DNA from 2 places in the Exiguobacterium sp. QJM3NY_9 genome. Region 2 is predicted to be linked to the other one. Evidence: riboswitches for the same ligand, from Rfam matches in the RefSeq annotation. Region 2 holds a riboswitch; the other holds the start of a gene.
What was found. A riboswitch is a leader RNA that binds a small molecule or an ion and turns the genes downstream of it on or off. The one in region 2 is predicted to bind cyclic di-GMP.

Region 1: another riboswitch for cyclic di-GMP. It lies ahead of AC0VYQ_RS14050 (hypothetical protein); the one in region 2 lies ahead of AC0VYQ_RS13390 (glycoside hydrolase family 191 protein).

What each region holds. Positions count from the first base shown of each region.
Region 1 covers NZ_CM149679.1:2,762,971-2,775,228, forward strand. Annotated here, with positions in the region: gene AC0VYQ_RS14005 (LTA synthase family protein) at 1-1,055, shown strand, start outside; gene AC0VYQ_RS14010 (GNAT family N-acetyltransferase) at 1,199-1,741, opposite strand; gene AC0VYQ_RS14015 (ATP-binding protein) at 1,823-2,362, opposite strand; gene groL (chaperonin GroEL) at 2,662-4,302, opposite strand; gene groES (co-chaperone GroES) at 4,322-4,606, opposite strand; gene AC0VYQ_RS14030 (CPBP family intramembrane glutamic endopeptidase) at 4,827-5,519, shown strand; gene AC0VYQ_RS14035 (DUF4305 domain-containing protein) at 5,541-5,774, shown strand; gene AC0VYQ_RS14040 (DUF2089 family protein) at 5,832-6,125, opposite strand; gene AC0VYQ_RS14045 (hypothetical protein) at 6,155-6,442, opposite strand; cyclic di-GMP riboswitch class I at 6,682-6,765, shown strand; gene AC0VYQ_RS14050 (hypothetical protein) at 6,791-7,582, shown strand; gene AC0VYQ_RS14055 (NAD(P)/FAD-dependent oxidoreductase) at 7,661-8,716, opposite strand; gene AC0VYQ_RS14060 (ABC transporter ATP-binding protein) at 8,900-9,691, shown strand; gene AC0VYQ_RS14065 (iron-hydroxamate ABC transporter substrate-binding protein) at 9,696-10,607, shown strand; gene AC0VYQ_RS14070 (FecCD family ABC transporter permease) at 10,678-11,679, shown strand; gene AC0VYQ_RS14075 (FecCD family ABC transporter permease) at 11,676-12,258, shown strand, end outside.
Region 2 covers NZ_CM149679.1:2,631,381-2,643,638, forward strand. Annotated here, with positions in the region: gene pelF (GT4 family glycosyltransferase PelF) at 1-216, opposite strand, end outside; gene AC0VYQ_RS13375 (DUF2194 domain-containing protein) at 213-2,051, opposite strand; gene AC0VYQ_RS13380 (hypothetical protein) at 2,048-2,959, opposite strand; gene AC0VYQ_RS13385 (hypothetical protein) at 2,956-4,182, opposite strand; cyclic di-GMP riboswitch class I at 4,262-4,346, shown strand; gene AC0VYQ_RS13390 (glycoside hydrolase family 191 protein) at 4,454-5,245, shown strand; gene AC0VYQ_RS13395 (GGDEF domain-containing protein) at 5,475-6,524, shown strand; gene AC0VYQ_RS13400 (tyrosine-protein phosphatase) at 8,401-9,162, opposite strand; gene AC0VYQ_RS13405 (hypothetical protein) at 9,272-10,399, shown strand; partial or broken gene AC0VYQ_RS13410 (helix-turn-helix domain-containing protein) at 10,634-10,804, shown strand; partial or broken gene AC0VYQ_RS13415 (helix-turn-helix domain-containing protein) at 10,917-11,073, shown strand; gene galU (UTP--glucose-1-phosphate uridylyltransferase GalU) at 11,190-12,056, opposite strand; partial or broken gene tnpB (IS200/IS605 family element RNA-guided endonuclease TnpB) at 12,245-12,258, shown strand, end outside.

The DNA of each region.
Region 1 (12,258 bases), 130 kb from region 2:
ACGGGCAGGAGCTGACGCCGCACTTAAACGAACTCAAACAGGAGTCGCTCTACTTCGAGTCGTTTTATCACCAAACGCACGAAGGACGGACGTCGGATGCGGAATTCATTACGAATACATCGCTGTACCCGTTGAAGTCGGGCTCGGTCTACACCCGTTTCCCGGACAATGAGTTCGGCGCCTTACCGCAACTGTTAAAAGACAGCGGCTATGACACAGCCGCAATGCATGCCTACGACAAAGGGTTTTGGAACCGGGACAAAGTTTACGACAACCTCGGATTCAATCACTTTTTCAGCAACAAAGACTACCCCGACAACAAAGAAATCGGAATGGCATTAAATGATAAACAGTTTTTGACGAAATCGATCGAACATATGGAGACGCTACAAGAGCCGTTCTTCTCGTTCCTCGTCGCCTTGACGAGTCATACGCCGTATGAGATTCCAAAAGACGAACGCGAACTCGACTTAACAGGGTACGACGATCCGATGCTGAAACGGTATTACCAGACCGTTCATTATGTCGATCAAGGTGTCGGACTGATGATTGATGAATTGAAAGCGAAAAACATGTGGGATGACGCGCTCGTAATCTTTTACGGCGACCACGACAGCGGCTTGACGAACGAAGGCAGCGAACTGCGGGAGAAAGCCGGAATCGACAACCCGGTCGACCTGTTCGAACTCGATCGCCAAGTCCCGCTGTTCATCAAGAAACCGAATCAACAGGACGGAAAGATCATCAAAGAAAACGGCGGACAAATCGATATTGCTCCGACGATCGTCGACTTGCTCAACCTCGAGTCATCCTACATGATGGGCAACTCGCTCGTCGATGATGAACCGAACGTGACGGCGTTCCGCGACGGCTCGTTCCGGTATCAAAACTATTATTATGAAGCGGACTTAACGAAAAAAGCCGGCAACGGTGTCTGTTATGACGTCTCGACGACAAGCAAAGTCGACCTTGATTTATGTAAAAAACAAGTGGACGTCCGGAAGGATTTGCGCTTGTCGGACGCCATCATTGAGAAGAACGGCTTGGAACAATAAACGAATTAAGAAATCACTTTTTCTTCACGCGCTTTCCTGTAGGAGTCGCGTGATTCAAATGATTTCTGCTAAACGAACAGAGGGAGCCGAATGTTAATTCCGGCTCCCTCTGTTCTATTCGTATGAGTGTGCGTCCGGACCGTTTAAAAAAGTTTATACCAGTACAACGTGATATCGATTTCCGGATTAGCAGACTGCTTCAGCGTATCTACCCCGCCAAGAACAAATCCTTCTTTGACGTAAAAACGGCAGGCAATCAGATTATCGTTTTGTGCTTCAAGCGACAGTCCGATTAACGACTGTTCCTTCGCCCAGGTTTCAGCTGCTTCAAGCAACAAATGGCCGACGCCACTTTTCCGAAAACTGCTTCGGACAGCGATATTTTCAATGTAGGCAAAACGATTCCAGTCTTTGAAGAGACGGATCTTTCCAATGCATTCGTTCTCATGAAAAGCTAACAAAACAATTTTTTCACTACTGTCGATATAAGTAGACCAATCCAGTTTGTCATCCGGGAAACGGATTTCTGATGGAGCATCGTATAACTGTTCTTCATATGACCAAAGACCGTTCGAAAAACTCGGGAGAATTTTGCCGATGATCGGGAACGATTCATTTGTGTCGTTGATGATAGTTATAAATTGATTTTTTAAAGGCCGAATCACGATTTTTTTAGATTGATTCATTAATTTCACCCTTCACTATGTATTTTCCAAGTTAATTCTTCAGTTAAATATCGAAAGTTTCTTCTCAATTTAGAGTTAATTTTAATATGACTTACTCAAGTACCCCTTAACCATCGCCACACATTCTTCAACCGAGTAATCACCTTCAATTCTTAATATCGGGCAAGATAATTCATTCATCCACTGCTCATGCAGAACTTTGCTTCTAACTTCTGGACCAGCATGATCATATAGTGAAGCCCACTCCAAAAAAATTTGCGATTGTTCATGCTTATCCCCATCCGGTAATACTTCTTTCCCATATCTTTCGATTTCTCGCTTCTGCAATCTTTCGAGTCTAATTTCCGATGGAACCCACAAGAAAATAACGAGATCGAAATAAGACTTGAAATAATCTCCCCAGTTTACCGTGGCTCCCGATAAAATCCACTGTTCGGATTGTGATAAATCATTCTTTAGCATTTCTATTCTGTCAGGTATAGGTCGTTGTTCGGTAAATTTAGATATCCAAAAGTAATCATCTGTATCAAAAATTTTGTGGGGAAGAACTTCTGCTAAAGCTTTACCCAGTGTTGACGTTCCAGATCCCGAAGCTCCCATGATATGAATTTTATTTTTCATTTTTCTTCTCCTTTATAGATTCTTTGTTTATCCGGTTTCTAATTATATAATTTTCCTGCTCCCAGATTATATTTCAACAAAAAAATTTACTCTAATCCCCAAAACCATCAGAAGTAGACGCATACAATTCAATTGAAACCCTGATATTTAAAGCAGTTCTCAATAAAATTCTATATTAACGAAACAAAAAAGAGACCCTCTATAAGTTCAGTGAACTTACAAAGGGTCTTCCCAAAAATCAAAAGTAGAATAGCAATCCTTCGATCTAATTCTACCAATCAACGGGTTGAATGCTTATATTACATCATTCCGCCCATTCCACCCATGCCGCCCATATCAGGCATTGCAGGAGCAGATCCGGCTGGTTCCGGTTTATCGGCGATGACGGCTTCCGTCGTTAAGAACATCGCTGAAACAGACGCTGCGTTTTGAAGTGCTGAACGCGTCACTTTCGCCGGGTCGACGATTCCCGCTTCAATCATGTCGACGTACTCGTCTGTCGCGGCGTTGTAGCCCATGCCTTGTGCTTCATGTTTAAGACGCTCGACGATGACTGAACCTTCTTGACCGGCGTTTTCCGCGATTTGACGGAGTGGTGCTTCGAGCGCACGGAGAACGATGTTGACGCCTGTCGCTTCGTCGCCTGTTGAGACGGCAAGAATCGATTCGACGGCTTTCGTCACGTGGATGAAGGCTGTTCCCCCACCGGCAACGATTCCTTCTTCGACGGCTGCACGTGTCGCGTTGAGTGCATCTTCAATCCGGAGCTTGCGTTCTTTCAGTTCCGTTTCGGTTGCTGCCCCGACTTTGACGACAGCTACGCCGCCAGCAAGTTTCGCGAGACGCTCTTGCAGTTTTTCACGATCGAAGTCGCTTGATGTTTCTTCGATTTGCGCACGGATTGCGCCGACACGTGCTTCGATTGAATCACTGTGTCCGTGTCCTTCGACGATTGTCGTGTTGTCTTTTGAGACGACGACTTTCGACGCACGGCCGAGTTGCATGATTTGTGTTTCTTTCAAATCAAGACCGAGCTCTTCTGTGATCAATTCTGCCCCTGTGACGATCGAGATGTCTTCGAGCATTGCTTTACGGCGGTCACCGAAGCCCGGTGCTTTCACCGCAACCGCGTTGAACGTACCACGGAGTTTGTTGACGACGAGTGTCGCAAGTGCTTCGCCTTCGACGTCTTCCGCGATAATTAAGAGCGGTTTATTTTGTTGGACGACTTGCTCAAGGACCGGCAAGATTTCCTGGATGTTCGAGATTTTTTTATCTGTGACTAAGATGTACGGGTTCTCAAGCACCGCTTCCATCTTGTCGGAATCCGTGATCATGTATGGTGACGCATATCCACGGTCGAACTGCATCCCTTCGACGACGTCGAGTTCTGTCGTGAAGCCGCGTGATTCTTCGATCGTGATGACACCGTCCTGACCGACACGTTCCATTGCTTCTGCGATCAATTGACCGACTTCTTCGTCAGCAGCAGAAATCGCCGCAACTTGTGCGATCGCTTCTTTACCTTCGATCGGTTTTGCGATTTCGTGGAGCTCTTCGACGGCACGACGGACGGCTTTTTCGATTCCTTTACGGATTACCATCGGGTTCGCACCCGCTGTGACGTTTTTGAGTCCTTCACGGATCATCGCTTGTGCGAGGACTGTCGCTGTTGTCGTACCATCCCCTGCGATTTCGTTCGTTTTCGACGCGACTTCCGCGACGAGCTTCGCACCCATGTTTTCAAAGTGGTCTTCAAGTTCGATTTCTTTTGCGATCGTCACACCATCGTTCGTGATGAGTGGTGAACCGAATTTACGTTCGAGGACGACGTTACGTCCTTTTGGTCCGATCGTCACTTTGACTGCGTCTGCTAATGCGTCGACACCGCGGAGCATCGCGCGGCGTGCTTCTTCACTGAATAAGATATCTTTTGCCATGACTGAAATCCCCCTTTTATTATTGTGCTACTGCTAAAATATCGCTTTCGCGTAAGATTAAGTATTCATTGCCATCGACTTTGACTTCTGACCCGGCGTACTGCGCGTAGATGACATGGTCGCCGACGTTCACTTCAAGTGGTACACGTACACCCTGCTCTGTCACACGGCCTGTACCGACAGCGATGACTTTACCCTCTTGTGGCTTTTCTTTCGCTGACCCAGGAAGAACGATTCCTCCGAGTGTTGTTTCTTCTTTTTTAACGACTTCGATCACGATGCGATCACCAAGTGGTTTTAACATGCGAAACATCCTCCTTGAAAATGACTGTTTTTTAGCACTCACTTTAATGGAGTGCTAACATATTTTTATCTTAAACGGTTTTCAATCGAAATTCAACCCTGAACCCTTATCCGTTTTCCCGAAATCGCCATCTTTGAACCATCACCATTCGTGCGCCCGGCCGGTTTGTTTGTTACAATCGGGACAGTACCTTCAATACAAAGGAGTTGTGTCCCGACCGATGAAAAATTCCGTCAATCTGCCGTTCAACATGGCTGATAAGTGGCAAATCCGTCACATCATTCCGATTGTGATTTATTTGATCGTCCAGCTCGTACCGGCAACATTCCCGAGCTTTCTCTCAAAAAGCCAAATTCCGGGTGTCCTCGGCTGGTGGCTTGCGATTGGCTTTACCGTTGCCGTCATCGTCTCGTTCTTCTGTCTTCGTCCTGACTGGCAAAAGTGGAAAGCAGAGGGCAATCAGACGGATCCGATTGACACATTAAAGTGGATCGGGATCGGAATCGTGTTGCTTTACGCCTTACTGATTAGCGTCAACCTGCTTGATGCCTGGATGTCTGGTGGACTCGAAAACGTCGCGAAATCACAAAATACGGATGACATCATGAAAGCAATCCAAGTCATCCCGATTTTACAGCTGATGGTCGTCTTACTCGGACCGATTATGGAAGAATTTTTATTCCGCCACATTATGTTCGGGAACTTGTCGACAAAACTGAACTTCGTCTTCAGCTTCGTTCTCAGTGGTGTTATCTTCGGGTTCATCCACGGAGACAACAAGTTTTTGATTTATGTCGCGATGAGTTTTGTTTTCTCACTCGTCTTCGTCAAAACGCGCCGCATCATAGCACCGATTGCGATTCACGTTTTCAATAACGGAATTGTCGTACTCGCACTCTATGCAATGACTTAACTTACGAAAGGTAGTGTTTTCATGCGCCAAGGCTCAAACTTCATGGCATTATTTTATGCCCTGTTCGGTATTCTCTTCATGTACCTCGCGTACAGCAACTCGATCGAGGCAGGAACCGTCTTTAACTTTTGGACGATTCTGTTGACGCTGTTCGCAGCAATCGACTTTTACCGTCTCTATCTGATTTTCCGCTTCCGGATGGCTGCGAAGAAGATGATTGAGAAGGAACAAAACAAAAAAAATGATAAAGAATAAGTAAGTATTTTCATCAACAAGCGCGCCTTCGCTATTCGAAGACGCGCTTGTTTTCTTTTAATGAGATTTATCCATTCGATACTTATCAATGATTACTTTCGCGACATCTAAACTAATCCGCTCATCGATGACAAGGTTCTTAATCATGTTAACGAATTCGACATCATCTTCCTGTACTGACTCAATCCGTTGAATGAGTTGATTCAGCTTCGTTCGAACCGTCGGATACGAGACTTGATACGCAGCTGCCATATCTTTAAGCGATCCTGAATTTAAAACAAACTTCCGTATGAATTCAAGATGTTCTTGTTCTAATGCCAATACCCATGGAGGAACTTCATTTCTGTCCATTGTAGTGTACTCCTCTATCTATTTTTACGTTACAAATCTTGCACTTCGAGTCGATCCTTTTCCTGCTTCAAACGTTTTTTACGCGCTTTTTCCCCATCCAATCCAATACCAATCAACGTCGAAGTACTAATCATTGTACCGATTTGTATTAAAGATTTTTTGTCCTCAGACCAGACGCCTCCATAGAAATAGGTGTATATCCCAGCGAGTACAATCAGTACCGGTAATACCCACGCGAGCTTTCCATTTTTCCTAGATAAATAAAATTGTCCAACCATGAAAATAATAACACCAATCGCAATCGATAAACTCCCCATAAACTAGACCCCACTTCTATTTAATATAATCCAAATATGAATTATATTAAATAAAAAGTCAACATAGTTTAATTTAATTTAAATATTATTTTAAAAATAGTTACTTTTATTAAAAAAAGTGATTTAGAATATATTTATTATCTCACTTCAAATAATTTATATTTTACTGACTCATTATCGAAAACCCTTATCTATCCATAGAAACAAATCACTTATACTGAATATACGGTTCTTCACCGGAATCGAACGGGCAAACCCACAGAAATGTGGTGACGCAAAACTATAGGGGCTACCGCTTCAAGCTATGCTTGCCAGTTACCGAAGTTCACAAAAGGAGACTACGTTCACATGAAAAAAATCAATTATGTCGTTACTGCCGGTCTTGCTTGTGCCTTGATGCTGACGCCGCTCGGCTCAATCGATGCCAAGAGTAAGACATCGAAGCATGACCGCAACAAGAACGGAATCCATGACAGCTGGGAAAAGAAGTACAAGCTTAAAGGGAAAAAACTTGCGCAGCAAGATACGGACCATGACGGCTTAAGCAACTACACCGAATATAAGCTCAAACTCAATCCACGGAAGAAAGACAGCGACCGCGATAAGATCAGCGACGCACATGAAGATACGGACCGTGATGGCTTAACTAACGCCATCGAACTCGAGCTTGGGACAAAACCATATAAACGGGATTCTGATGGTGATGGAATTCTCGATGGCAAAGAACGCAACAAGGCCGGTCACCACTATGAAGATATGCTGAAAAAAATGAAGATTGCTCTCGCGACAGAGACGACGCAAAGTCAGATTAAATACCAGTTTAAAAAGAAGAAGAGTCAGCTGCGTGTCAAAACGAATGACGCAACGGTCGATGAAACCCGTGTCCGCCAATTGATTCAGTTCATCGAGTCACATCCGAAGATGACGGAAGAGGAATTACGGGCACAACTCGTCAGCTTATTCGCTCTCTCTGGTTCTTACGAGTTGGAGATTGAACTCGAGTACTTCGATCACGAAGAAACGAAATCAGAGCACCGTCACGTTGAAGAAGACGAGCAAGACGATGATCAAGGTCAGGACGAAGATGATGATTCAGATGATGACTCGGACGACGAGCATGAAGATGAAGATGAAGATTAATCCTTAAACAAAAAAACACCTGCTCTAAAGACGACCGACGTCCATGTGACGAGGGGCGATCTTTAAGACAGGTGTTTTTTACTTTTCGTTGACCATTTCTTGAATCAATTCACGGTTCCGTTTTTTGAAAACTTCATTGTGGGATGAGACCATCGCGACTTTGGCAGCATCCGGTTCAATGAACTGCTTCGCCCGGTTGACGGCATTTGCCGCATCCTGGAATGTCCCCGAAATCAAGTTCACCTTGCCGTCATGCGTCAAAATATCTCCTGCTGCATACAATCCCGGTACACTTGATTCGCTCGACGCGTTACCGGCGATGTAAAAGTCGTCGACTTGTTTGATGTCGAGTTCCGAGTTCGCGAGCAACTCTGCTTCCCGTTCGTAGCCATGGTTGATGATGACTTCATCGACGTCAACGATGTTTGTCACGTCCGTCGCACAATCAATCAATTCGACGGACGCAATCCGGTGGTGATCGTCGCTTGCGATCAACTTATGAATCGTCGTGTTGAGGAGACAGACGGCTGAGCTTCGGACGAGTTGGTCGACTTGTGCCTCGTGACCTGTGAAACAGTCTTTCCGATATGTGACGTAAACTTTTTTCGCAATCGGTTCGAGCTCGTTCGCCCAGTCGATCGCTGAGTTACCGCCACCTGAAATCAGGACCGTCTTATCTTTAAACCGCTCAATCGATTTGACGGTATAGTTCAAGTTCGACACTTCGTACCGTTCGGCCCCTTCAATCTTCAGTTTTTGAGGATTGAGTATCCCACCACCGACAGCGACGATGACTGTCTTCGAATAATGAATTTCTCCCGACTCCGCTTCGAGGACGAAGTTTCCGAATACGTCTTTTGCGATTGAAATGATTTTTTCATTCAGGTGCACGGACGGATTAAACGTTAAGCCTTGTTCGACGAGTTGCTCGATCAGCTTCGCTCCGGTAATGGGTGGCTGTCCCCCGACATCCCAAATCATCTTCTCCGGATAAACATGAATCTTGCCACCAAGCTCTGCCTGGTATTCAATGATTTTCGTCTTCATCCCGCGTAATCCGCTATAGAAAGTCGAGTATAACCCGGCCGGGCCTCCACCAATTACCGTTACATCAAACAATTCCTGCTGTTCCATCCCACTCACTCCTCGCTCTCGACTACGACTGATTATCATTCTCATTCCCAATGATAACGTGAACATCTCTTGAAGACAAGAAAAAATGTTGACAGCGTTTTTATGAGACTGGTATGGTTAGGGAGACGATAGTGATAATCATTATCAATGAAAATAGCTTTAAACGAGAAGGAGCCTCTGCGTATGGTACGTCTAGCAACAGAAGAAATCAGTATCGGATACGGAGATCGTACCATCGTCAAAGACTTGACGGTTCAGATTCCGGATCGGCAAATCACGACAATCATCGGTGCGAATGGTTGCGGTAAATCGACCTTATTGAAAGCGATGACCCGAATCATCCCCCATCAGTCTGGTCGTGCCCTGCTTGACGGTCTCGATATTGCGAAGGAAAGTACAAAGCTGCTTGCCCGGAAAATGGCGATCCTGCCTCAGACACCGGAAAGTGCAAGCGGTCTAACGGTCGCAGAGCTCGTCTCATACGGTCGTTTTCCTTATCAAAAAGGATTTGGTCGCTTAACGAAACATGATTACGAGATCATTGACTGGGCGTTAGAGGCAACGGATACGACGGCATTCAAACACCGTCCGGTCGACGCCTTGTCCGGTGGTCAACGGCAACGCGTCTGGATTGCGATGGCGCTGGCGCAGGAAACGGATATCATCTTCCTCGATGAGCCGACGACTTACCTTGATCTCGCCCACCAGCTCGAAGTCCTCGAGCTGCTCGAGCATCTCAACCGGACGGAAGGCCGGACGATCGTCATGGTGTTACATGATTTAAATCAGGCCGCCCGTTTTGCCGACTACATCATCGCGATGAAAGAAGGCGAAGTCGTCAAAGCCGGAACGTGCGAGGAAGTCATTTCGCATGACGTCTTAAAAGAAGTATTCCACATCGATGCCGAAATCGGTCGTGATCCACGGACGAATAAGCCGATGTGTGTCACCTACAACTTAATCAAGGGAGATTAACCACATGAAGAAACTAGTACTCTTACCGATTTTATTACTCTTAACGCTTGTCATCGCCGCCTGCGGCAATACAGATAAAACAGAAGATACGTCTTCTGATACGAAAAAAGAAACGATCACCTATAAATCGGAAGAAGGTGACGTCGAAGTCCCGGCTGATCCGAAACGCGTCGTCGTCCTTGCCGGTTTCGCCGGAAACGTCATGGCACTCGACGTCCCACTCGTCGGTGTCGATTCGTGGTCAAAATCGAATCCGAAGTTTGATTTGAAAGACGTCCAGGAAGTATCGGAAGAAAACGTCGAAAAAGTCATCGAACTCGAACCCGATCTCATCATCGGCTACAATACAACGAAAAACATCGATAAATTTAAAGAAATCGCTCCAACCGTCACGTACACGTACGGCAAAGTCGACTATTTGACACAACATATCGAAATCGGTAAATTGCTCAATAAAGAACAAGAAGCACGCGATTGGGTCAAAGACTTTCAAACACGCGCAGCGGACGCCGGAACAGAGATTAAAGCAAAAATCGGTGACGATGCGACGGTCTCTGTCATCGAAAGCTTCGATAAACAGCTTTACGTCTTCGGCGACAACTGGGGACGCGGTACAGAAATCCTCTACCAGGAAATGAAATTAAAGATGCCGGAAAAAGTTACGGAAATGGCCTTAAAAGACGGCTATTACGCGCTATCACCGGAAGTCTTACCTGAATATGCAGGGGATTACCTCATCTTCAGTAAGACGGCAGAAGCAGATAACTCGTTTACAGAAACAGACACATACAAAAATATTCCTGCTGTTAAAAACAACCACGTCTTCGAAGTCGATTCGAAAGAATTTTACTTCAATGATCCATTGACGCTCGAACGTCAGCTCGAGTTCTTCAAGAAAAGTTTCCTTGGCGCGTAACAAAAATAAGGAGGGAACCGATTTTTCGGTCCCTCCTTTTTGACTATCTAATGAAAGTGAGACGATAACTATGTCATCCGGTCGATTCCCGTTCGGACTGAAAATCACGTTCGGTTTACTCCTGTTCGTCGTCATGTTCTGGATCTCGATGACGTTCGGTGCCGCCGACACGACGATACGTGAGGTCTGGAACGCTTTGACGTTCGGTCCCTTGAACGATAAAGCAAAAATCATTCAGGAAATCCGGTTACCGCGCGAAGTCGCTGCGATGCTGGTCGGGGCTGCACTCGGTGTCTCCGGTGCGATCATGCAGGCGATGACACGTAATCCCCTTGCCGATCCCGGACTGCTTGGGCTGACGGCAGGCGCGAACGCGGCCCTTGCTCTTGCGCTCGTCTTCATTCCCGGTATCAATTACTATGGCATCATGCTCGCGTGTTTCCTTGGAGCAGCAGCCGGTGCCCTACTTGTCTTCGGGATCGGTGCCTCAAAACGTGGCGGGTTTTCACCACTTCGAATCGTCCTCGCCGGGGCCGCGATTTCTGCTTTTTTATACGCAATCGCAGAAGGGATCGGCATTTACTTCAAAATCGCTCAAGACGTCTCGCAATGGACATCCGGCGGGCTGATTGGAACGACCTGGGGGCAACTGCAAATCATCACCCCCGTCATCCTGATTGGCATCGCGATTGCGATGATCTTCTCACGTCAATTAACGATTTTAAGCTTATCAGAAGAAGTCGCACTCGGGCTCGGGCAAAACATCACCCGGATTAAAGGTGTACTCTACGTCGTCGTCATCCTGCTCGCCGGGGCCGCCGTTGCTTTAGTCGGTAACATGGCATTCATCGGCTTGATGATTCCGCACATCGTCCGCGCAATCGTCGGCACCGATTACCGCTTCATCCTCCCGATGACCGCCGTCTTCGGTGCAACGTTCATGTTACTCGCGGACACGATTGGCCGGACACTGTATGCTCCATACGAAACACCGGTCGTTGCAATCGTCTCGATGCTCGGACTGCCGTTCTTCTTACTCATCGTCCGCAAAGGAGGTCGTGCGTTCTCATGATTGAAACATCGCTCCGCCGCCGTCAGCGGTTGATCTTTATCGTCTTTAGTCTGTTATTGCTCGGAACGATCATCATCAGTATCGGGCTTGGGCCCGCCTCCCTCTCGTACGACCGGCTTCTGCCGACACTGTTCGGTCAAGGCTCGTTCAAAGAAGAGTTTGTTTTGTTCTCACTCCGCCTGCCGCGGATTTTAATCACGGTACTCGCCGGCATGGCACTCGCCTTATCCGGTGCGATTCTTCAGGGCATCACCCGCAACGAACTCGCAGATCCCGGCATCATCGGTATCAATACAGGTGCTGGTGTCGCCATCGCCGCCTTCTTCCTTTACTTCCCGGTCGATGTCGGTGCGTTCATCTATGGGTTACCAGTTGCTGCCTTCATCGGGGCATTGATCACAGCGATTGCCATTTATGCCTTATCGTATGACCGTGTCCGTGGCCTGCAACCGATTCGTCTGATTTTGACCGGGGTCGGATTCTCGATGGCGTTATCCGGCATCATGGTCGTCCTGATTTCATCCGCGCGCCGCGAGAAGGTCGACTTCATCGCCAAATGGCTCGCCGGGAACATCTGGG
Region 2 (12,258 bases):
CGGACGGTCGTATTTGAGGTCAAGTGATAAGTTCGTCACACCCGTCACGTTGTCCGGTAAGTTGTATTTATAATCCGCTTCCGTCAGTTGCGTCGGTGTGATGGCGATGATTTCAAACTGATGCATCGGCATCTGCTGAATCACCATGTGGACCCAGCTCGCGACACCGCCGCTGACATAGGGATAGCTGCCTTCGACGACTAAACCAATCTTCATTCTGTCCCCTCCTCAATCGGTAACGTGACCGTTGCTTTCGTCAACGTGACTTGATACAACGTCTCGCCTGCAAGCGCGCGAATCGTCCCGAAATCGAACGTCCCCGTCTTGAGGTGGTGCCCCGGAGCGACACGGACGAGCATGACCGATGGCTTCAACATGTTCGTCCCGTTGATTTCAATCGTCTTGTCCGTATAGGTGACGTTGATGTCCGACTGCTGGTACTGGACGTATTTTTCATACGCTTCGTACTGAGTCAAGCTCTCGAGGTACGGATACATCGTCTTGACGTCGCGGAACATCGCTTCGATCGTCTTCTCCATTTCTGCCCAGCCCTTCCCTTTCGACCGGTCTTCATCGAGCACGTCATCCGGGTGGATGAAGTGACTGAACATGCCGAAGTTCGCGACGGCGTCCGCCATGACGAACGTATCTTCTGCCGTCTCGTTGTAGCCGCTCGAGATCCGTGGGAAGTTGTAGAGATTTTGATGGACCTTGTCCGGTCCGAACTCTTGGATGTAGCTGCCCATCGACGGATCTCCTGAGTAGAGCGAGGCGACGATCAACTTGTCTTTAAAGACATCATTGAGTGCCGTCAAACCCGTCTCGTTGATGATGTTCGACGGTGGAACATAACTTTGAATCGACTCGTTCGGGAAGTAATAGTCGTGCGTCCCGATGACTTTCTTTAACGCACTTTCCATCTCGTCCTGATTCTTCCACGGGACGTAACCGAGGTTCGGATCAAGCGTTTCATCGGCGACGACGAGGGGCTGGTGATTGAAGCCGTGCAGTCCGATTTCCCCGCCCATCTTCAGCAGACCCCGCCCGTAGTTGAGCATCGGCGTGCGGATTTTTTCCGACAAGTCGTCCGTCGTCTCTTCCGTTGTATTCTTATAGCTGCCGATGAGAAAGCCGGTATAGGTGACATCTTGTTCGTCGGCGATTCGTTTCATGTCACGCCACCAGATTTCTTTAAAGAACTCCTTGATCGTCCGGTTATAAGTCTTCTCGATTGCGGCGTTCGTATTCCCGGGGACCGGTGACGGGAAGTCATCGAGATGCGTCACTTTGATTGCCGCCTGTTGACTGACGAATGACGGGAACAATAACGCCAATGTCTGGAGCATTAAACCGCGTGAGTTTTTCTCAGCGAGCGATGTCGTGTTCCAGAACAGGACTGTTCCCTTGCCGTACGATGATGTCCAAAGAATAGGTTCACCGGACGCCGTGATTTTGACGTCAGCCTTTGGTAGCAGCTCGACGTCGGCGATACTGTGGGCGAACAAGTTCGACGAGTCCGGCAGATCGACGAAACCAGGGAAGATTTCTTCCTTGAATGTCAATCCGTTGATGCCGTCTTTGAAATCACCGAACTGTTCCACCCCGACGAGCTCCGCCCAGTCCTGATTGATGAAGCGTGCTGCAATATAAAGCCGTCCGCCGTCCTTGACGAATTGACGAATCGTTTCGTACGGCCAGTCACGTGAGTGCTCTCCCGCTAAAACAAGCACGGTCCGCTTGGACGGCTCCAATTGCTCGATTTCTTTGATTGAGATATTCGTATACGGGACTTTCGCGTACTTCAGTGCATATTTAAAGTTCGTCAAGACACTTTTTGAGAGCTCGCCTTTATCCTGATGGATATAGACTTGTACCGGTTGTCCGTCCATCTGTCCCTCCTTGCCCGACATCGTCTGAAACGTCTTTTGTTGCGTCTCCTCGGTCGGAATCAGGCGATGTCCATAATCAAGACGTAACAACTGGACGACGCCGATCGTGACGAGCAGAATCGCGAAGACGGCGACGACGTAGGTCGTGATTGATTTTTTCATAGTTCCACTCCTTCCAGCCGGTCCAAAATGTAGCATTTGTCGTCCGGAATGTCGTCCGGTGCGACGTGTGTTTTTAGTTGTGTCACGAGTGGGGCCAGCTTCGTCCAGTCCCCTCTCGTGAAGTGATATTCGATCGCCAGCATGTAGCCGTCCGCTTGCTCCGGGTAGTGCATGATCAAGCGTTCATAGTAGCCGAGTCCGTCCGCGACGTCGCCTTTTGCGAGTGCGAGCTTGCCACACGCCTTCAAGCACGTCGCGTCCGCCGGATACTGGATCCGCATGTCTTGTAAATACGATCCGAACCGATCAAAGATCCGTTTTTGCATGCTGTCATCAAGCAGTCCACTTTCGATGAAGGCTTCGAAGGCGTCAATCAAGTGGTAATACGTCGTGACATGCCCCGGATTAAGTTGTTCCTCGCGACTTTTAATCGTCGCTTCGTACCGGTCATATAACGTATTGCGGACCGTCGCCGCGTAGTGGACCGTCTCCGAGTCGGCATGGTCGAGCCCGAACTGGAGGTACTTCCCGGAGTCGGCAATCGATGTCGTCGTCAAGCGGACGATCGATTGTTTCCGTTCCTTCGCGTCCATCGCCATCGCTTCGCCCATCGGCACCAAGTCGATGTTGTCAGCAGCCTGTTGTTGCAGTCCTTCCAGGTTGACGACGTCGAACTCGATGTAGTCATCGTAGTCGAGCAACGTCTTGTCTGACGCGTATCGTCTTGCGATCAGCCAACTGACGAGACCGAACAGTTCACCGAGTAACGGGACGAAATAACAAATCAGGGCGATCCATTTGACGAGACCACGCTGTGCCGGGGCCATCCGTACCGTGATGAGTTTCGTGACGAGAAAGACGATGACGGCATGAATCAGGAAAAATAACAGGACGAAGAACATCATCATCCAAGATTCCCTCCTTTTCGTGCGAACAACTCTTTAATCCGTTGTTTGAATCCTTCAGCGTTCTCTTGCGGTGTTCCCGGTAAGAGGAAGTGGAGCATTTGATTCGTCTCGTCATAGCCGATGATGTCGATTTCCCGCATCGACTGGCGTAAGATTAATTCCATTTCAATCAACGACAGCTGGACCTGTTCGACCGGCAAGACGACCGTACTGTACGGTTGATCGTAATGGTCGGCCCGGTGTTGTTGGAGTGCAACCTTCTTATTGAATGGCTCGATTTGATAAATCCGTGTTCCTTCAATCAAATCACCACGCGACGCATTCCATTCCATCGTCAACGCTTTTTCGATTCGTGTCCCGGTCCAGTCGAGAATCAACTGCATGATGTTCATCTCGTAACTCGTCAGGCGGTTGAAGTCGATCGCCTGAATGACGACAACTTCCTGAATCTTCCCGTCGTAGCGGATCGGTGCGATCAGCAACGGGACGTCCGTCTCGTCCATCGTCCGGATTGAGATCGCATTCGTCTTGAACATCCGTTGATAGATGCCGGTCGACGGATCGATGAATAGTGTTTGCGGCAAGACCTCTTTCTCACCGAACCGGACGTGGAGTCGTAACGTCCGTTTTGACGCATCGACGTGATAGATGGCAAGATTCTCTGCCTTGAACGAACGTTTCAAGACATCGACGAGGCGATCGCGGACGATGTCGGCCGCCGTTTGGTCGAGCTCGAGTCCGACTTGGTAGATTTTCGTTAACGTATGATCCGAGTCGAGGACCTTCTTTTGCATCGTCGACTGCGACAGCCGGAGCTTTTCGACCGTCTCGAGCAAGTGGTTGTTTTCTTCGACGACTTCTTCGTGGCGGAGCCGTAGCGATAAGTAGCGTTCCTGGAACGAGGTACTGAAAATCCCGCAGACCATCGCGACGAGGAAGTGGAAGATGATCCAGCTCAGTTCCGTCCGGTCGTATAAAAATAAGAGAATGTCTGATCCTTCGACCGACAAGAAAAACAGGTGGTACAGCATCGTCATCGTGAAACTGACGAACGCCCCGAGCAGACCATAGCGGAGGGCGAACAATAAAATATAAAAGATTAACGGATCAATTGCCCAATTCGAGACCGAAAGGCTAAACATATAGTCAAAGAAACCGATAAGTAAAATACTAGCTAGCATTTCTATCCATTTGACTGTATTTCTATGCTGTGTGTAAATCATGGCACACTCTCCTTAAAATAGTTATTTACATTTTTGTTAGCAGTGGTAAGATTTAGTCAAACAGGCAATTACAACTAAATATCGAGAAGGGCAAACTTACTGAAAAGTAAGGGCGCAAAGACATGGGTCGTCGATCTTCGGATACCGATCGCCAGTCTGCAATGCCGCAGCCGCTCTCTGATAAAAAATCAGGAGGCTACTAACCATGGGTATTATCTCACTCAAACGCGTGACGTCTTTTTTGTGCATTCTTTTTTTAGGAGTGTTACTGATGACACCAATCACGGGCAAAGCTCAATCAACGAATCCACTCGATTCCGTCAGCTCGTATAAGGTCTACTACGATGCACCGACGAAATCAAAAATCAAGAAGATGCAAAAGTACGATGTCATGATCATCGAACCGGTCTTTTATTCAGCGAAACAAATCGCAGAAATTCAAAAGTACGGCACGAAAGTCTACGGCTACATCAACACGATGGAAGCCGACAACTGGAACACAGACTTGATGGCGCAATTAAAGGAATCAGATTTCTTCCACCGTGATGGACAACGTGTTCACTACGCGGAGTGGGATTCATACTTAATGGACATCAACTCGAAGCATTACCAAGCGGTCCTCATGCAAGAAGTCGAAAAGCAGGTCGTCAATAAAGGACTCGACGGTGTCTTCTTGGATACAGTCGGCGACATCGACAACGAACATGCCGACCAACCAAAGATTCTTGAGCAGCAGCAAGTCGCGATGACGAACTTCTTAAAGAGCGTCAAGACGAAACATGCGGACCTCTCATTGATTCAAAACTGGGGCTTCGGGACATTAAAATACCATACGTACCCGTACATCGATGGCATCATGTGGGAAAGCTTCAACTACTCGACGGTCGCAAAAGACCAATGGTCAAAAGACCGGATGGCAGATCTTCAGGAGTTGAACGAAGAAGAAGACATCAAGACATTGACGATTTCTTCTAAGCAAGGTGCGAAAAGTGCGCAGTACGCGAAAAAGAATGGGTTCATACATTTGAAATCAAACGTCGATCTTGATTATAATAAATTTTAACCTACTTGTAACATAATTGCATATTTCCACATTAAATTCCATTATTTCCGAGTATGAAATGAATAAACTTTAAAAAGAGCACAGGTTTTCCTGAGAAGTTCAGGAGATTCTGTGCTCTTCTCATTTCCAATAAAACTAGTAAATTAAATGAATATATACAATATTTTACAAATATAAAATTTAACTATATATTTTAAGAAAGTATTTATATAGATTGGATGACAACAGTATGTTTTATACATCATTTATGATTTTCTGCACTATTTTCACGTCCATCTACGCGCTCATGAAAATATATTACGGAAGTACCTGTCACTCGAACACTTCGCGTGATGCCGGACTTGGGATCTTATTTGGCGGAATCAGTGTTCTTTTACTGGATTACGGACCGAGTGCACTTCAACCGCTTGCTTATATGCCGTTTGTCTTACTCTTATTCGCTGGAGCACGTGTTCCGACTTATATCGCCGTCTCTTTTGTGTCTGCGTATTTAATTGCTATCGCCCATCCCTTTTCATTTCTTCCATTGATTGCTGTGATTTTTTATGATTTGTTTCAAGTGCGGGGACGGATTCAGCACTCTCTCCTCACACATTTCCTGACGTTAAACGGGTTTGGTCTACTGGTCCTTCTTGCGATGTTGCGGTCCCTGGATGGAAGTATGCATACGTCACTCACAGATTTACTTCACCAAACGCTCTTACCGGTTCTTTTCACGACGCTCTCTTTTTTCTATTTGATGAGTGAGCGCCAAGGACGTCTAGTCCGCCTGACCTCCTATCAGCATTTGGCAGAACGCGATACATTGACCGGGTTACCAAATCGCTATGCTTGGGAACTTCAGGCGGAACGTGTGGCGAAGCAAGCGACCGTCTATCATCTGCTGACATTGGACCTCGATCAGTTCAAACAGGTCAACGATCGGTACGGTCATTTAAACGGCGATGCCGTGCTCGAACAATTTTCGATGATTCTCGAACAGAATGCCCGTCAGGCGGACATTGTCGCCCGCATGGGAGGCGAAGAGTTCTCCGTCCTTCTGACGGACCTGCCGATTAAACAGGTGTGGCAGATCGCAGAACGGATTCGCTCTGAAGTTGAACAACACACGTTCCGTCTGCTCGACGGCTCCTCGATACATATCACGACATCGATCGGTCTGTCGTCCGGAAAACAGGACATCCCCGTCCAACACTCGATGGAGTTATCTGACAAAGCGTTGTATCAGGCAAAACGTTCCGGTCGGAATCTTGTCCGGATTGTAAGCCATCTGTTGTAACACAAAAAAATGGGGCTGACTCATAAGTCGCTCCAAGATTAAAGGAAATAGGGAGGAAGATTTCCAAATTTACTCCGGAAATCTTTCTCCCTTCGTTCAGTTCAATCTAGAGATATCCTCACTTTTGAGTCAGCATCGTTTTTTTAGAGTGAAATGGAGATGAGACATGCGATATCGGATCGATCATCATAAATTATGATTGAACTTTCGCCGACCTGATATTCATATTGACGCTTGATGCCTTAACGGGCAATCTATTTATTTGCATATTCCACCGTATAGTCGGCAGTTTCACCATTTGACCATTTTTTATTTTTTCAAACGTATGCAGAATTTTACTTTGTTGTAACTAATACTCAGACAGAGCAGGAATCGAGAAAAAACGAGTCCAAGTTGATTAGATTTTGGATGTTTCATGGTAACCGTACTGTAATAGAGCATACCTTTAATTAAAGAACCGTGAAACATACCATCAGAATTAGCCAAACTACTTGACCCTTTGATCTGATTATACGGAGTCGAGAACGCATACACTCCTTCAAAAGTCTCAGTTTCCTCGATACTGGCCCAGTGACGTTTAAACCAATCTGAAGTTCGATATATTTGAGAGCGGGACTTGTTTCACGTTCGCTTTCAGCGTTACCGTCTGTCCTTCGTAAGTTGCTAGTGTATAACTGCCTGGCTTCACTCCATACAAAATTCCTTTTTTTTGGATTTGGACCGTCTTAGAAGTCGTCGACCAGCTGACTTCGGAGTGAGTAGTAACGTTCTTCCCCTTAAATCGGTCGAAAGACACCTGCAGTGTCTCCTTTTTCACAATCCAATAGAAGTATGTGTCTTATCGATTCTATCCGCTCGATAACAATACGTCCTGCATATAGATTAATATGTTTCCAGACGTCGAGCAGAATAGCTTTGCCCTGATTCGTCAATGCAATCGGTCTGACAGTGAAATCCTCCTTTTGATCAAGCTATGTATGTGCCTGACCGATCATCCACGCCTTCAAAACGCCTGCCTGCGCAGACGTTTTGAAGGCGTGGATGCAGCTGATCTAAATCCATTTTTCTCGTCATACACACGAACTTCCTGTGTATCACCTGCAACGACAAAATTCCTGCCGGCGTGATTTCTCGGAAAAACGTACAATCATGTGTATTGATTCGATGTGAGGAGTTCACCAAATTGTTATGGACCACGGGTGAATGTCACGACCTTTTTATCCAAGTCGTAACCAGTCAGCCTTCCTTCAATTGATTCATCTGCTAAAAAAACAATTGTATGCTAATTAGGCAGGAGAGCGACGTGACGTGTCTCATCGTCAGATAGAGCAAAATCACTGACGAGCTTCAGTTTTGAGATTGTATAATTTTCTTGCATTCTATATCGATTGCAGAGAGGATAAATTTTTCCCCTGCTACAATCCGAAACGGGTCTCCATAAAGCGGAGCCCGTTTGACTGATTAATGAAAAAATAGACGCTAGGTCGGGTGAGCAATACAACAAATCGTCTTAATGATGGGTGCGTTACAGTACGTGCTGATGCACAATTGCCCATACGTTCTCATCGAATTTTTCTGCAGCCGTCCCCCGGATTAGTTCATTTCCGAGAGCCGTCAAAGCATGATACCTTCACATCGCCGCCGGGCTGGCAGCGGCTGATCATGTCGTCCAAATAGGCTTACAGCTTCTTCGATTACTCGATGGAACAGGTCAAATCACTGCGGTATACTTTGATCGTGCGCGGACTGTATATCGTATGCTTCAGTAAATCCTGTTCCAAATAGTTGTAGTGGACCATTCGAAATGCCTCCTCTAGATGATGTACTAGAGAAATCCCCCGCTTCGATTCGTTTGAATCCTTGTGCCCCGTTCGTCTTACGCCCACTGTCCTTTCCAGTTTTTATTCAGCGGTCGCAGCGGGATGATCGCGAGCGGGCGATTGAGTAGAACACATTCTGCATTGTAATACAGATTGGTTACGCTTGATTCATTCAGCTCATTCAGGAGTTGTTGCTGGCAGCTTTTCCAGCGGAACGGTCGCCGTGTCGTATGATGGGCATCGGAAGCGACAAGCTGGGCGTATCCATTTTTCAGTAGCGCGAGCGCAAATTGGCGGACGTCTTTTCCGTAATCACCGGTAATACCCGCACAGGAGACTTGCGCGAATGCTCCGGCTTTAATCCAGTCCGCTAAGCGATTCGGCTGTTCCCGCAATGTCTTTTTCTGTTCGACATTAGACAAAATCGGACGGTATCCTTCGCGGATCATCGCCTCGATCCAATCTGACAACTCGAGTGAGTCGTCGTCCGGCACATCAATCAACACGTATTGAGAACTCGCAAGTGTCTGAAACATAACATTGTCGATGTCGTGTATTATGTCTTCATTAAACAGAATCTCGTGACCGGTATAGACAGTCAACGGAATATCCCGTTGCTGAAGCAGTACGTTGAATTCCGCCACAATCAAACCGACTTGAGCCGGTGTCGTATGAAAATTCGGCGGAGACAGATGCGGCGTCGCAATCAGATGTCGTATTCCTTCCGCCGTCGCTTGCCGTGCCAGCAGCAAGGATTGTTCAATACTTGAAGGACCGTCATCGACGAGCGGCAACAAGTGGCAATGAATGTCGACCATAATACCATCCCTCACTTTCATGTATGTATTTTTTGGTGAAGACTAAGGCATTGTCTCGTTTTTTTGATTATAATGTAAGACGATACGGACTAGAGAGGGGGAACGATTCATGCACCGTACATTAAAAGCACTCCAATTTTATACTTCACACTCGGAAGAACAGATCAGCCGGCTGCACGAAAGAATCCGTTCCAGCCTTGCGACGACTGAATCCTTGACGGAGACAATGATTCGTCTGACGGGATTTCCACCGCTCGTCTCATTTAAGCAGGACCATGCAACATCCGAGGACTGGGAAGCTTTTCTTGCCGGAACGCATCATGAGAGCCTGGCTGACTTTTACGGCATGCTTGTCGCCCGACCGATTCTTGAAGAAAGCGGCACAGAAGAAAAAGAAGAAGAGATTTCGGTCCTCGCCTACCCCAGACGAGCCAACACACCAAAACGCCGGAGTCACTTCGAGATTCGTTTACCTGTCTCCCGTCTCGTCCTTCCGTGGCGGTGGCTAGCATTGCTGATGTCTTGTTTCTTACTCGGAGCGGGTGCCACGTATCTTTACTTCCACTATAGCTCACCGGGTACATCATTGAAAACAATCGCGACGCCGGAAACACCTGCTGCCTTTGAACAAGAGGAAACGTACGGTACGGAGAATGTGGAAGAATTCGGTGTGCTGTACATTAAGCAGCGTAGCACTACGATCTATAAGGACCGTTCCTTAACGGATCCGCTATACGAAGCGGATTTTGGTGATGGTTATCTGATTCTGCAAACGAACAAAAACCTCACCCAGATTGACGTGACAGAGGAACTCAACGGGTATGTTTCAACAAAAGAGACATTTGTGCAACTGAAAACCGATCCGATTGCTGACGAAACACTACTCGCATGGGTCAAAGATCATCTGAACGTCTCCTTTACGAGTGACGTGACGACACTTTTTGGAGTAAAAGAAGCTGAACTATTGCGCCTTTACGGAGCGCCTGCCCGGACAGCATCCGATTCGGTCAACACATATTTGTTTTATAATGCTTATTATTTTACTTTACGCCAGGGAGAAGTCGTCGCTATCGATTGGCTGTCGACCGACGTCTCCAACAACGCACTCAGTAAGCTCGCTCCGCTTCAATACGAGTCCGCTTCGTCCGGTCTCGTCACGAGTAACTCGTACCGAATTCAACGCTTCGAGACCAAAACAGGCCGCAGTCAGGTTCGGCTCGCCGAGCAGATTTTTTAAGAATAATTGCATCCTTTTTCTCTTTCGCCTTTCCTTGTGGGTGCAAAAGAAACAGGATATTTTTTTGTATACTGTCTCTTTTTAAACCAGTCTAAGTTAACTAAAAATCAGTATATATTTTATTTGAAAGACGTATTCTAATATTAAGTGCAACACCTAGGAGAAAACACAAAAAAACCATAACGACCTCGTGTAGAATAAAGCTACCACACCACATTTAACGGAGGATTCGTTATGAGCTATGTTCACCTTACCGCATCAGAAAGAGTCAAAATAGAGACGTATCTCGAGTTAAGTTTCCCCATCCGAAAGATTGCTGGATGCCTTGGGCATAAACCTTCTACGGTTTCACGAGAATTGAGACGGAACTCACACTACAGCGCTATCCATGCCGACCAACGTTATGTGAAAGATGAATTGTAATATTAAGTGCAACACCTAGCTGAAAACACAAAAAAACCCATAACGGCCTCGTGTAGAATAGAGTTACCACATAAAATTCAACGGAGGATTCGTTATGAGCTATATTCATCTTAATACATCAGAAAGAGTCAAAAATAGAGACGTATCTCGAGCTAGGTTTCTCTGTCCGAAAGATTGCAGGACGCCTGGGGCGTCAACCTTCTATGATTTCACGAGAATTGAAGCGAAAAGAGAAGTGCGGTGCACGGAAGAAATGTTGCACTTAATTTGACAAACCGTCCTCTTTCAAAAAAAATCTCAAATCGCGGATTACTTTCCACGGTTCAGGATTTTTTAATACAGGCTTTTACGAAGACCGCCTACTTATTTACATATCAAGCGTCTTAATAAACGCTCTCAGTTCGTCACGCATCTCAGCGTCTTTGAGGGCATACTCAATCGTTGTCTTGACGAAGCCAAGCTTCTCTCCGACGTCATAGCGGCTTCCTTCGAAGTCATACGCATAGACCTGGCTGTCCGCATTCAATCGTTCGATTGCGTCCGTCAATTGAATTTCGCCGCCAGCGCCTTCTTCTTGATCCGCCAAATAATCAAAGATATCCGGTGTCAGAACGTAACGGCCCATGATTGCGAGATTCGAAGGGGCTGTTCCCGGGGCCGGTTTCTCGACGAACTGGTTGACTTCATAAATCCGACCGTCTTTTTTGTTCGGATCGATGATGCCGTAGCGGTGGGTATCCTGCGTACGGACCTCCTGCACGCCGATAACGGATTTTTCCGTTTGTTCGTATACATCCATCAATTGTTTAATTGCCGGTGTATCCGATTCAACGATGTCGTCACCGAGCAGGACCGCAAACGGTTCATTGCCGATAAATTGTTTTGCCGTCAAAATTGCATGTCCGAGACCTTTTTGCTCTTTTTGACGGACATAGAAAATGTTCGCAAGATTTGTCGAGAACTGGACTTTCTCAAGCAAATCAAATTTGCCGGATTGCTCGAGCGTGATTTCGAGTTCTTTTTGGTTGTCAAAATGATCTTCGATTGCCCGTTTATGTTTCCCGGTCACGATAATGATATCTTCGATGCCAGCTTTTGCGGCTTCCTCGACGATGTACTGAATCGTCGGCTTATCTAAGATTGGTAACATCTCTTTTGGCATTGCTTTTGTTGCCGGTAAAAAACGTGTTCCGAGTCCAGCTGCCGGAATGATTGCTTTTGTGATTTTTTTCATGTTTCCCCATCCTCTTTTACGTTACGTGATTGATTTAGCTTTGCAGTTCTTAGAGTAGACGACCTTATTTACCAAAATCAGGCGAGAATACGCCCACTTCTAAACGATCCGGGTGAAGCCCGAGTGAAAGTGGGAGATGAATCGCCACCCTCTCTTGCGGGTATATCCTTTGTAAGGAGGTGAACATCATGTTGACACACAA